4 regions of the Azospirillum sp. HJ39 genome follow, and region 2 is predicted to be linked to each of the others. Evidence: predicted binding sites of a transcription regulator. Region 2 holds the regulator's gene; each other region holds the start of a gene.
What was found. The regulator PhoB, encoded in region 2, activates phosphate uptake and scavenging genes when phosphate is short. The targets are predictions, from matches to a motif close to TNTCATAAAACTGTCA.

Region 1 (3,186 bases), on a different replicon from region 2:
TTCTCGATGCCGGTCAACGGCTTGCCGGCCGTCAACCTGACGAGGACAGAATCAGTCAAAGATGGCGTCGAGTCAATCCGCATGGGTTGAGGAAACTTGCGGCATCTTGTCCGGATTCCGGCGGGGAAAGCGGTTAAATCCCTGATTCGTATCTATTTCTCGATACGCCTACAATCGCGTGCGTTTGATTTCGTGGCAATATTACGGCTTTGTCACGCGCCGCCGCGGCTTGCCGATACCGAAGTAAAAAACATCGGCCTTCCGAGTTCAGGCAGTCTTGCGCGAAAGTGGTAGAGGTTTGGTGCCGGACCGGTTTGAATGCAGCGACCTGTACATTCGAGGTATGCCTTATCCACGGCGGTACATCGCAAGTGCCTGCCTCAAGTCCCGGGCTCTTTAACAGTCGTTAAGGATCGTAACCTCATGATGACGTCAACGCCATCCCGCTCCCGGAGCCACAGGCCATGTCGATCTACAACGCCGCCTCTTTCGAAGCCGCCCCCTCCGCCGAGCCGAAGATCCGCAAGATGCGCGGGCTTCCGCGGGTGGCCGTCTGGGCGGTGATGATCGGTGCGCCGTGGGTTGTCATCGTGCAGGCGGTGCGCCTGCTTTTCTGAGCCCGGCGCACCGATCATCCACCTTGCTGGGCCGCCTTACTGGGCCGGCGCCCAGGGTTCCAGCGCGCCGATCTTCTTTGCCCGCTTCTCGTCCGCCGACAGCTTGAAATTATGGCTGTAGGGCGCGCTCTCGAACGAGCCGTAGCCGGGATTGGCCAGCATCAGCCAGTCGCGCCCGAAATGCTCCTTCGCCGCCTCGTAGGCCTTCAGCCGGTCCGCCTCGCTGCCGTTGTAGGCGTCGGTGAAGTCGCCGAAATTGTCGCCGAACAGCAGGACGATCCGGTAATCCTTGGCGATGGCCGCGCGCCGCGTGCTTTTCGCCGATCCCCAGTCCGGCTTTTCCTTGGACATCAGGAAGGTATCGACGTTGCCGCCCATCGGGAAGCCCAGCGCCTGCGCGTTGCGGCGGGTCGGCTCCTCCTGGTCGGCGCTGCGGTTGGTCACGTAGAAGACCTTGACGCCCTTCGATTCGGCATAGTGCGTGAACTCCACGGCGCCCGGCACCGCGGTCGCCTTCTCCGCCTTCACCCAGCCATCCCAGCTCTTGGGCGAGAAGTCGGTGCCGGTGGTCACGAGGCCGGCCTGATAGGCCGAGTTGTCCATCGCCGTCTCGTCCAGGTCCAGCACCACCGCCGGCGGCAGGTCCTGGTAAGCGCCGGTCTGCTCGGTCGCCGCGGTCCAGGTCTTGTCGGCCAGCGCCTTGTCCAGCTGGATCCTGCCCAGCGCATAGACCGCCAGCGCATTCGCCTTGTATTCGACCGAGCGCTGCATCCACAGCTCGGCGTTCAGCAGGTCGTTCTGCGGCACCGGGCCTTGGGGAGCCGGATCCGCCGCCAGAGCGGGACCGGCCAGAAGGGAGAGGACAACCGCACCGGACAGCAGCGACCAGCGCCCGGAACAGGCGGATTTGCGCATCGACACACCCATCGATCAAGTGTCATGGAACCGTCATCGAACCACAGTTCAGGGCGCTTGGCGATGGTGCCGTGACGCTTGCGTCAGTAACAAAACGTCGCTTGCGTCAAGCTGTCCGGGCACCGGTTCGGCTCAGGCCGGTTCGGGGGCGGGGCTGCGCGGCATCGGCGTGCACCGCGGGATCGCCTCCACCCGTTCGAGCCAGCGCCGCACGGCGGGGTATGGATCGAGCGGCACCCCGCCTTCCGGTGCACGGGCGACATAGGCGTAGCAGGCGAGGTCGGCGATGGTCGGCCGCTCCGCCGCCAGCCAGTCCCGGTTTGCCAGATGCCCGTCCATGAAGCGCAGGATCCGTTCGGCGAGCGCATGCGCGTCGGCGTAGGAGGTGGTTCCGCCCCACAGGGTCAGGAAGCGTGCCCGCGCCGGTCCGAAGCGCAGTTCGGCCGATGCGATCGACAGCCAGCGCTGGACCTGTGCGGCCTCCTCCGGTGCCTTCGGGCTCCACAGGCCGCTGCCGTCGTACCGGCTGGCGAGGTAGACCAGGATCGCGGTCGAATCCGCCAGGGCCAGCTCGCCATCGACAAGAACCGGGATCTGTCCAAGCGGATTGAGGGCGAGGAATCCATCGGATTTCTGCAGCTCGGCATTCGCGTCGACATAGCGGAATGGCAGGCCGAGGATGTTCAGGAAGGCTTCGACCCGGTGGACATGGCCGGACAGCGGCGTTCCGTAGAGCGTGATGGCTGGGGTGGTCACCGGCTGGTTCTCCGTTGTCTTGGGCGGTCGATGCGTGCAAGACAACCACTTGCGCGGTTCGGCAGGAATGCGCTTTGATCGCAAGGAACTCTTTCGGAAACTGGAAGAATCGTGGACCGGCTGGACGAACTGGCGATCTTCGTTGCGATCCTGGAGACCGGCAGCCTTGCCGCCGCCGCCAAGCGGCTGCGCCGCTCCGCACCTGTCGTCACCCGCGCCCTGTCGGGGCTGGAGGAGCGGCTGGGCCTGCGGCTGATCGAGCGGACCACCCGCAATCTCGCCCCGACCGATGCCGGGCGGCGGCTGGCGGAGCAGGCGCGCCGGCTGCTGGCCGACTATGACGAGGCGCTGGCCGCCACCGGCACCGACCGGCCGCTGCGCGGGCGGCTGCGCATCACCGCGCCGGTGATGTTCGGGCGCGAGCATGTGACGCCGCTGGTCCTCGACTTCATGCGTGCCCTGCCCGACATCCGGATCGAGCTGGTGCTGTCCGACGGCAACCTCGACCTGATCGAGGAGGAGCTGGACGTGGCGATCCGCATCGGCCCGCTTCCCGATTCCGGTCTGGTCGCCCGGCGGGTCGGGCAGGTCGGGCGTCATCTCGTTGCCAGCCCCGCCTATCTGGCGCGGCGCGGCACTCCCGAAACGCCGGAGGATCTGGCCGCCCACGACGTCATCGTCTCGACGGGCCGCTCCGGATCGCCGGAATGGCGCTTTCTGATCGATGGGCGGGAGCGGCTGGTCAGGGTCGCGCCGCGCCTTGCCGTCAGCCACATCGACTCGGCCCTGCTCGCCGCGCGCGACGGGCACGGCATCGCGCGTCCGCTGTCCTATCAGGTTGCCGACGACATCGCCGCCGGGACGCTGGTGCGGCTGATGCCGCACGCCGAGCCGGCAC
Region 2 (3,186 bases):
ACACCACGAAGGCCGACCTGTCGAAGATGGGCTCGTTCCTGATGATGGGCGTCATCGGTCTGGTCATCGCCGGCCTGGCGAACATCTTCTTCCAGTCGCCGGCCCTGCATTTCGCGATCTCGGCCATCGGCGTGCTGATCTTCACCGGCCTGACCGCCTACGACACCCAGTCGATCAAGGAAAGCTACGCCGAGGGCTACGATCACGAAAGCACCGGCAAGCTCGCCCTGATGGGCGCCCTGACGCTGTACCTGGACTTCATCAACCTGTTCCAGTTCCTGCTGCAGTTCCTGGGCCAGCGCAACAACGACTAACCCCGAGGACCGTCGCTCGGGGTCCGGGGTTGCCTTCGGACCGTCACTGCATCGGACATCAGCCTATCTGACAAGCCGCCGCCCGGAAGCCACCGCTTCCGGGCGGTTTCGTTTTCAGGGCGCCGGCTTCACGAGTCGACCGTCACTTCATCGCCGACCTGGAGTCCGAGCACCCGGTCGGCACGCCCGCAATTGACCGCGATCTCGACCAGCCCGTTCGAGTTTTCGTACCACAGCGCCTCTCCCGGCCCGACCGCCCCGAAGGTGCCGGCACGGGCGATGCGGGTTCCGGCGACGGTCAGCACCGCATCGGCGGCCAGGGCGCCGGCCCGCATCCCGGTCATGCCATTGCCGTAGACATCGACATAGACGATGCGCGCCAGCTCGTCCGGCCAGCCGGGCCGGTCGATGGCCGCGCCCGGCAGCGGGCTGCGCTCCACCGTCCGGCCGGTCGCCAGCGCAGCGGAAACCGGGGCGAACAGGTCGCGGCCGTGGAAGCTGGCGGAGAGCCGATCCGGAATCCAGTCGATGGTCCAGGCGTTCAGCGACGTTGCGCGGCGGGCCAGCAGGGCGAACAGTCCGTTATCCGGCCCGACGAACCAGCGCCCGTCGGCCTCCACCATCACCGGCCGCCGGTCGGTCCCGACGCCGGGATCGACGACGCAGAGGAAGACGCTTCCGGCAGGGAAGGCCGGAGCGTAGGCGGCAAGCAGATAGGCGGACAGCTGCGGGTCGAAGGCTGGTGCGTCGGCGAACAGGTCGATCACGGGGACACCGGGTGCCTGCTGCGCCACCACCGCTTTCATCTGGCCGGTGTAGGGGCCGCTGAGGCCGAAGTCGGTGAAGAGCAGGATCATGAGCGGCAGTGTAGCGCTGCCCGGTGGGAGATGTCAGGGGACATCGGCCCCCACCCTGACCTCCCCCGCTGGGCGGGGGAGGGGATTGGACCTTTGTCAGTGTGTGGCGGCAATCCCTCCCCCACTCAGTGGGGGAGGATAGGTGGGAGTCTAACCTCTCCTCACATCGACTTCGTATCCAGCGCGTACCCCGCCGAACGTACGGTGCGGATCAGGTCCAGCTCGTCCTCTTCGTTCATCGCCTTGCGCAGGCGGCGGATGTGTACGTCGACCGTACGCGGCTCGACGTACACGTCGTGGCCCCACACCAGATCGAGCAGCTGCTCGCGTGAGAAGACGCGGCCGGGATGCTGCATGAAATGGCGCAGCAGGCGGAATTCGGTCGGGCCGAGATGTACGTCACGGCTGTTCCGGCGGACGCGGTGGGCGGCCAGATCCATGGTCACGTCAGCGAAGGTCAGTACCTCGTCGGTCATGCCGGGGGAGGCGCGGCGCAGCACCGCACGCATGCGGGCCACCAGCTCGGTCGGCGAGAAGGGCTTGGTGATGTAGTCGTCGGCGCCGGAGTTCAGGCCGCGCACCCGGTCGCCCTCCTCGCCGCGGGCGGTCAGCATGATGATCGGGATGTCGCGGGTCTTGGCGTTGCGGCGCAGCTGGCGGCAGACCTCCAGCCCGCTCATCAGCGGCAGCATCCAGTCCAGCAGCACGATGTGCGGCGTCTGTTCGCCGGCGGCCAGCAGGGCCTCCTCGCCGTCGCTGGCGGTGGCGACGCGGAAGCCTTCCTTTTCCAGGTTGTACTTCAGCAGCGTCAGGATATCGGCCTCGTCCTCGACGATCAGGACGAGCGGCTTGAGGGCCGCATTCATGGAGGCTCCGTTCACAGCGCGCGTCTCGACGTTAACCGGCATGGCACAGCCTTTTCAACAGGGAGGGATGGGGCGGAGGCGTCGGCAGGGTCAGCCATAGCGGCCGGTGATGTAGCCCTGGGTGCGCTCGTCGCGCGGGTTGGTGAAGATTTCCTCGGTGTCGTCGCACTCCACCATCTCGCCGAGATGGAAGAAGGCGGTGCGCTGCGACACGCGGGCGGCCTGCTGCATGTTGTGGGTGACGATGACGATGGTGTAGTTGGCCCGCAGCTCGTCGATCAGCTCCTCGATATGGGCGGTCGCGATGGGATCGAGCGCCGAACAGGGCTCGTCCATCAGGATCACCTCGGGGCTGACGGCGATGGCGCGGGCGATGCACAGCCGTTGCTGCTGGCCGCCCGACAGGCTGGTGCCGGGTTCGCGCAGGCGGTCCTTCACCTCGCCCCACAGGCCGGCGCGCTTCAGCGAGGTCTGCACCACCTCGTCCAGCTCGTCGCGGCCGGACGCCAGGCCGTGGATGCGCGGACCGTAGGCGATGTTGTCGTAGATCGATTTCGGGAAGGGGTTGGGCTTCTGGAACACCATGCCGACGCGGGCGCGCAGCTGCACCGCATCGACGGCCTTGCCATAGACGTCCTCGCCGTCCAGCGCGATCCGCCCCTCGACCCGGCAGCCCTCGACGGTGTCGTTCATCCGGTTCAGGCAGCGCAGGAAGGTCGACTTGCCGCAGCCGGACGGGCCGATCAGCGACAGCACCCGGTTCTCCTGGATGTCGAGGTCGATGCCCTTCAGCGCCTGCTTGGCGCCGTAGAACACCTTCACCCCGCTTGCCGTCATCTTGCTGGCGGTGGCACCGCCGCTGCGCCGGTCGGCGCGGGGCCGCAGCTTCAGTTGGGTCTGGATGCTCATGACGCTCACCACCGCCTCTCGAAAAGCTTGCGCAGGACGACGGCCGCCCCGTTCAGCAGGATCAGGACGCCGAGCAGGATCAGGATTGCCGCCGAGGTGCGCTCGGTGAAGGCACGTTCGGGGCTGTCGGCCCACATGTAAATCTGTACCGGCAGCACCGTGGCGCTGTCGGTCAGGCCGTGCGGCACGTCGACGATGAAGGCGACCATGCCGATCATCAGCAGGGGCGCCGTCTCGCCC
Region 3 (3,186 bases), on a different replicon from region 2:
GCCACCGGGCGCGCTGAAGGCGGGACATCGGCAGCCGGGGCGACCGGCCGAGGTCAGAAGGGAACTGGACGACGAAAGGCCCGCCGCCCCGTATCGGAGCGGCGGGCCTTTTTCATGCGCCGGGCGGAGGTTCCGTCAGTGACGGAGCTGCACGCGTCCGCCATTCATGCGGGCGTCGTCGACGCGGGCGATGGCGGGCAGGGCGCGCAGGAAGGCGGCACCGGTGTCGGTCGCCTCGAACAGGACATGGCCCTGGCGGTCCTGGCCGCGGAACCGGGCCTCGGTCGCCATGCCGGCATTGCGGACGGCGGCGGACAGGTCGGACACGGCCTTCCAGACGCGGGCACGGTGTTCGGCGGCACTGGCGCATCCGGTCGCATCCGCGACGGCCAGCGTTACGGTGAAGGAATGAAGCTCGATCGCCATGGTGGCACCACGGAACAGGGATTGGCGGGATTTGAAGAACCCGGATCGTTCCGGCCGTCGGCCGGATACGGGGCCGGCCCTGGGATCGAGAAACTCAGTCGTAACGGGGAAGCTTCGACAGGACAATGTCGCTGATGAGACCGCGCAGCTGGCTGACCGGGAGCTGTTCGACCGGGATTCGCACGGCGCGGGCATAGGTCTCGCAAACGTGCCAGGCGTGGTCGGGTTCGACCAGGATGTGCCGGGCGAGATCGTGTTCGTCGGCGTTCGCCCTACCGGGGAGCGCCTTTTCACAGGCCAGAGCGGTATTCACCATGTCGCTGGCCAGACTGTTCAGATTCATGGATGGCACCTTCCCATGTTCGGGAATTGGTTGGGGACACTGACAGATTAGACCTTCGGACCGGCCGCTACAACGGTGCCTATGACGTTCGTCTGTGACAAATGGACATTCGTATCACGACGGGCGTTCCGGCAGTTCCGCCGCATGGTGGCCCTTCGACCCGCGGCGCCCCTGGAGAAGGGGCGTGACGCGGGCGGCCTCTGCGGGCGTAAACATAGGGTGGACCGGTTTATTCCGCCTGTGACCGTTTCGCGGGGCAGACGCGGCAAATTCCGGCCGGCTCACGCGGCAATCCCCTCTTGCGCGGGATGCGGTTTTGCACATCGGAGGGGGCTGGGCCGGCTCAGGTCCGGATCAGCCCGTCCGGCTTGGAGGGTGCCGGAGCCGGTGCGGCGGGGGGCGTGGCCGGCGCCGGGGTCAGCTGCCAGTTGTCGAGCGCGCGCCTCAGCGCGTCGAGGCCGGCGCCGGCGGTGGTCTTCGCCTCGTCGGCGGCGCGGGTGATGGCGGCACAGAGTGCGGCGCGGCGTTCGGGGTCGTCGCGGCTTTCCTCCAGCGCGCGGCCGACGTCGTCGGTGGTGCCGCTGCCGTTGGCATCGGGCTGTGCCGTCTTGGGGTCGATGCCCAGCAGCGGCAGCAGATACTCCCGTCCCTTCTCACGGGCGAGCGCCACCGCCTTTTCGCCGAACAGCTCAGCGGTCGCAAGACCGGCGTCCCAGGTGCCGAGCGCGGCCGAGACGGTGGGGCTGCAGCGTCCGGCGGCGGCATCGCCGGCCGTCTGGGCGTGCAGCGGTGCCGCTGCCAGCAGGGGGGCCAGCAAGAGGGCCGGCAGCAGAGCCGGCAAGGCAAGGCGGCGTAGCGGAAGGGGCGGGCACGTCATTGCGGGGGAACCTGCGGTCGGGTGGGGCCGGTAGGCGGAGATCCGGCGGATATCCGGCTGGGATTTGGGGTGGCGCGGCCGTGCTTTCCATGGCGGAGCGCCCGGAGCGGACCCGTTCCGCCGGTGCCGGAAAACGCGGCACCAGGCAACGACCTGTGGCGATTTTGTTACCAGATGACTGTTTCATGGCATTTACATGACATGCCGCCGCTGCACTGCCCGGCGAAGCGTGCTAAGAGCAGCCGAAATTTCGTACAGTCCACGCGAGACACCGTCCCATGCTGCTGCGCGCATTCCGTTCGCTGATGCCGAAGGAGGAACGCTTCGTCGACCAGTTCGTCGAGCAGGCCCGCCACATCGCCGCAGCCGCCATCGCATTGGAAGCGGTGATGGAGTCCGCGCCGGACGAGCGTCCGCAGAAGGTCGCGGCGCTGAAGCGGGTGGAGAAGGACGCCGACCGCATCGCCAAGGATGCCGGGCGCGACCTGCACCGCGCCTTCATCACCCCCTTCGACCGCTCGGACATCCTGTCGCTGATCAACGCGCTGGACGACGCCATCGACCTGATGGACGAGGTGCCGCGCCATGCCGGCCTCTATGGCGTCGAGGATTTCGACGAGCCGATGCGGCGTTTCGTCGCGCTGATCCGCCAGCAGGCGGACGTTCTGGTGGAGCTGATGCCGCTGCTGGGCGCCATCGCCCGCAACGCGGAGCGGATCGACCATCTCTGCGGCCGGCTGTCCGACCTGGAGGACGAGGCCGACGACGTGCTGCGCGATGCGCTGAAGGCGCTGATCGCGGAGAAGCCGGACATGATCGCCTTCCTCGGCCGGCGCGAACTGTATGAGATGCTGGAGGCGGTGACCGACCGGTGCGACGACGTCGGCGACCTGGTCGCGGGCATCACGCTCGACCAGGTGTGAGGCGGCGGTAATGGAGGCCCTGCAACTCGGTCTGCCGGCGATCGTCGTCATCGTCTTCGTCGCGCTCGCCTTCGACTTCATCAACGGACTGCACGACGCGGCGAACTCCATCGCCACCGTGGTGTCGACCCGCGTGCTGTCCCCCAAGCTGGCCGTCCTGTGGGCGGCCTTCTTCAATTTCATCGCCTTCCTGTTCTTCGGCCTGCATGTCGCCACCACGGTCGGCACCGGGCTGGTCGATCCGCTGGTGATGGACCCGGCGGTGATCCTGGCGGCGCTGATCGGCGCCATCGGCTGGAACCTGATCACCTGGTGGCTTGGGCTGCCCTCCTCCTCGTCCCATGCGCTGGTCGGCGGCATCGCCGGGGCCGGCATCGCCAAGGCGGGGCTCGGCGCCATCATCGCCAGCGGCTTCACCAAGACCGCGGTCGCCATCGTGCTGTCGCCGGGCATCGGCCTGCTGCTGGCACTGCTGCTGATGCTGGTGGTGTCCTGGCTGCTGCGCCGCGCCCCGCCCTTCGCGGTCGACCGGCAGTTCCGCCATCTCCAGCTGGTCTCGGCGGCGCTCTACAGCCTGGGCCATGGCGGCAACGACGCGCAGAAGACGATGGGCATCA
Region 4 (3,186 bases), 1.5 Mb from region 2:
TGGGCACCGGCGCGCTCCAGGTCGCGCGCCCAGCGGATGTTGGCCTCCTCGTCGAAGCGGGCCTTCAGCTCGACCAGCGCCGTCACCGACTTGCCGGCCTCGGCCGCCTCGATCAACGCGGCGACGATCGGGCTGTCCTTGCTGGTGCGGTAGAGCGTCTGCTTGATGGCGACGACCTGCGGGTCACGCGCCGCCTGCCGGATGAACTGCACCACCACGTCGAAGGACTCGTAGGGGTGGTGGACGACGATGTCCTTGTGGCGGATGGCCGCGAAGCAGTCGCCGCCGAAATCGCGGATCCGCTCGGGGAAACGGGCGTTGAAGGGGCGGAAGACCAGATCCGGCCGCTCGTCGACGATCAGCTGCTTGGTGTCGGTCAGGCCGATCAGCCCGTCCAGGATGAAGACGTCGTCTGATGCGACGTTCAACTCGTGGCGCAGGAATTCGCGCAGGTCGGGGGCCATGCCGCTGTCGGTGGCGAGCCGGATGACGCTGCCGCGGCGGCGACGCTTCAGCGCGCTTTCGAAGGTGCGGACCAGATCCTCCGCCTCCTCCTCGATCTCCATCTCGCTGTCGCGCAGGACGCGGAAGACGCCGTGGGCCTTGACCTGGAAGGGCGGGAACAGGCGGTCGATGAACAGCATCACCACCTTTTCCAGCTGGATGAAGCGGATGTCCGAGCCCGGCAGGCGCAGGAATCGATCCAGCTGCGAGGGCAGCGGCACCAGCGCGTCGATGTGCCGGCCCTTGACCGGGTCATGCAGTTGCAGCGCCAGCGAGAATCCGAGATTGGGCAGGAACGGGAAGGGGTGGGCCGGGTCGACCGCGATGGGGGTCAGGATCGGGAAGATGTCGTCGAGGAACCGGGCTTCCAGCCAGTCCTTTTCCCCGTCGCTGAGGTCGGCGGGATCGGCCACAGTGATGCCGGCCTCGCGCAACTCGCCCCTCAGCGAGCGCCACATGGTCTGCTGGCTGTCCATCAGCGTGGCGATCCGCTGCTTGACCGCGGCCAGCTGCTGGGCGGGCGTCAGGTTCTCCGGGCTGGGCGCCTTCACGCCCGCGGCCACCTGCCCTTTCAGGCCGGCGACGCGGACCATGTAGAATTCGTCCAGGTTGCTGGCGGAGATCGACAGGAACCGCAGCCGCTCCAGCAACGGATGGTTCGGGTTGGCGGCCTCGTCCAGGACGCGCTGGTTGAAGGCCAGCCACGACAGCTCCCGATTGATGAAGCGTTCCGGGGCGTTCGGCTCGATGCCGACCGACTCGAGTTCCTGGAGATGGGTCACGTCAACCTCTGAAATCTTGGGGCCCCGAAGGTCTAGAGCCGGCGGCTTCGTGCCGCCGGCTGCCCTTATATGGTGGGCAGACAGAGTATCCCATATGCGTTACGGTTTCAGGACTCCCAATCGGCGATCTGCCGAGCCGTTTTCCGTCCCCCGCCCCTTCCGGACCGATCCTGCCGCCATGAAGACGTTGTTTCTGTTGCGTCATGCCAAATCCGCCTGGGACGATCCGTCGCTGGCCGACCACGACCGCCCCCTCAACGCCCGCGGCGAGCGGGCGGCGGCGCAGGTCGGCGCCTATCTGGCGCGGCACCATGCCCGCATCGACCTCGTCCTGTGTTCGACCGCCGCCCGGGCGGTGGAGACGCGCAAGCGGACGATGGCGGCGATGGGCGCGCCCTACCCGCCGGTCGAGCATGAGCGCGGCCTGTATCTCTGCGGCGCACGCACCCTGCTGGAGCGGCTGCGCGACACGCCGGACACGGCGACCGGGCTGATGCTGGTGGCCCACAACCCGGACCTGCACGAGCTGGCCAACGCGCTGACCGGCAGCGGCGACCATGGGTTGCGCCATGCACTGACCGACAAGTTCCCGACTGCCGCCTGCGCCGTTCTGGTGTTCGAGACGCTGCACTGGGCCGACCTGGAACTGGGGGCCGGCCGGCTGGCGGATTTTGTGCAACCGCGTAAACTCTCTTAACCTGCGGCGGAGGTTGGAGTATCCACGGGTCCACCGGTTCGTTCCAGACCGGTTCATTCCAGGCCGCTCCGGCCGGATTCGGGAGGACGCACAGCCTTGTCACCCGCCATTCCGCCCGTCGCCCCGCCCGCTGGCCCGTCCGCCGGTGCCGACACCCAGCCATCGAGCGCGGGTTTTCGCGAAGTGGAACTGAAGCTCCACGCCGCCCCGGCCGATCTGGCGCGGGTGACGGCGCTGCCGGCGGTGCTGGCGCTGGCCGACGGCCCGCCGGTGACGCAGCGGCTGCGCACCGCCTATTTCGACACGCCCGACCTGCGGCTGGCCGCCAACGGCGTGGCGTTGCGGGTGCGGCAGGAGGGCGACCGCTTCGTCCAGACGCTGAAGACCGTCAACAGCGCCAGCCCCGGCGATTCGGCGGCGGTCGCGGTGCGGCGGGAGTGGGATTGGCCGGTGGCGGGCGAGGCTGTGGAACGCAGCCTGCTGGCCGATCCCGCCGTGGCCGGGCTGGTGCCGGCAGCGGCCCTCGACGCGCTCGACTGCCTGTTCGTCACCGATTTCCGCCGCACCACCCTGCTGGTCCGCCCCGATCCGCTGACCGCAGTCGAACTGGCGGTCGACGACGGCGGCGTCTATGCCGGCGGCCAATCGCTGCCCCTGAGCGAGGTGGAGCTGGAGTTGAAGGCCGGCAAGGTGGCCAGCCTGTTCGATCTCGCCCTCACCCTGCAGAACGCGGTGCCCATGCGCATCGGCACCGAAAGCAAGGCGGAGGCCGGGTTGCGGCTGGTGACCGGCAGGGCGCCGGGACCGGTTGAGGCCGAGGCGCTCGGCCTGTCGCCGCTGACCACGGTGGCGGAGGCCTACCGCCACATCCTGCGCCAGGCGCTCCGCCAATTCCTCGCCAACGAGGCCTGCGCGCTCGGCGGTGCCCACGTCGAGGGGTTGCACCGCATGCGCATCGCGCTGCGCCGGCTGCGCATCGCCCACCGGTTCTTCGCCCCGCTGGTCGCCTCGCCGGACGCCGACCGGCTGGTGGAGGAGAGCCGGGCGCTGGCCAAGCGGCTGGGCCCGGCGCGCGGCTGGGACGTGCTGATGTCCGGCGCCCTGGAGCCGTTGCTGGCCAATCCGTTGCCGGCCGATCCGCGGGGATTGCCCGGCATCGACCGTGCCGCGCTGGAGCGTCTGGCCGCCCTGGCCCGTTCGGCA

Region 1: ABMY26_RS28715 (5'-nucleotidase, lipoprotein e(P4) family) is a predicted target of PhoB. The motif match lies at 1,553-1,568, and genes of this name have one in related genera.
Region 3: ABMY26_RS34515 (DUF47 domain-containing protein) is a predicted target of PhoB. The motif match lies at 1,822-1,837, and genes of this name have one in related genera.
Region 4: ABMY26_RS20785 (RNA degradosome polyphosphate kinase) is a predicted target of PhoB. The motif match lies at 1,386-1,401, and genes of this name have one in related genera.

What each region holds. Positions count from the first base shown of each region.
Region 1 is NZ_CP167912.1:244,542-247,727, forward strand. Features, by position in the region: gene ABMY26_RS28710 (hypothetical protein) at 465-617, shown strand; gene ABMY26_RS28715 (5'-nucleotidase, lipoprotein e(P4) family) at 654-1,532, opposite strand; gene ABMY26_RS28720 (glutathione S-transferase family protein) at 1,665-2,288, opposite strand; gene ABMY26_RS28725 (LysR family transcriptional regulator) at 2,400-3,186, shown strand, end outside.
Region 2 is NZ_CP167911.1:131,272-134,457, reverse strand. Features, by position in the region: gene ABMY26_RS14110 (Bax inhibitor-1/YccA family protein) at 1-314, shown strand, start outside; gene ABMY26_RS14105 (S-adenosyl-l-methionine hydroxide adenosyltransferase family protein) at 443-1,171, opposite strand; gene phoB (phosphate regulon transcriptional regulator PhoB) at 1,333-2,037, opposite strand; gene pstB (phosphate ABC transporter ATP-binding protein PstB) at 2,128-2,946, opposite strand; gene pstA (phosphate ABC transporter permease PstA) at 2,952-3,186, opposite strand, start outside.
Region 3 is NZ_CP167913.1:666,221-669,406, forward strand. Features, by position in the region: gene ABMY26_RS34495 (hypothetical protein) at 1-17, shown strand, start outside; gene ABMY26_RS34500 (hypothetical protein) at 136-426, opposite strand; gene ABMY26_RS34505 (hypothetical protein) at 521-769, opposite strand; gene ABMY26_RS34510 (hypothetical protein) at 1,113-1,646, opposite strand; gene ABMY26_RS34515 (DUF47 domain-containing protein) at 1,925-2,569, shown strand; gene ABMY26_RS34520 (anion permease) at 2,580-3,186, shown strand, end outside.
Region 4 is NZ_CP167911.1:1,593,400-1,596,585, reverse strand. Features, by position in the region: gene ABMY26_RS20785 (RNA degradosome polyphosphate kinase) at 1-1,286, opposite strand, end outside; gene ABMY26_RS20780 (histidine phosphatase family protein) at 1,465-1,983, shown strand; gene ABMY26_RS20775 (CHAD domain-containing protein) at 2,167-3,186, shown strand, end outside.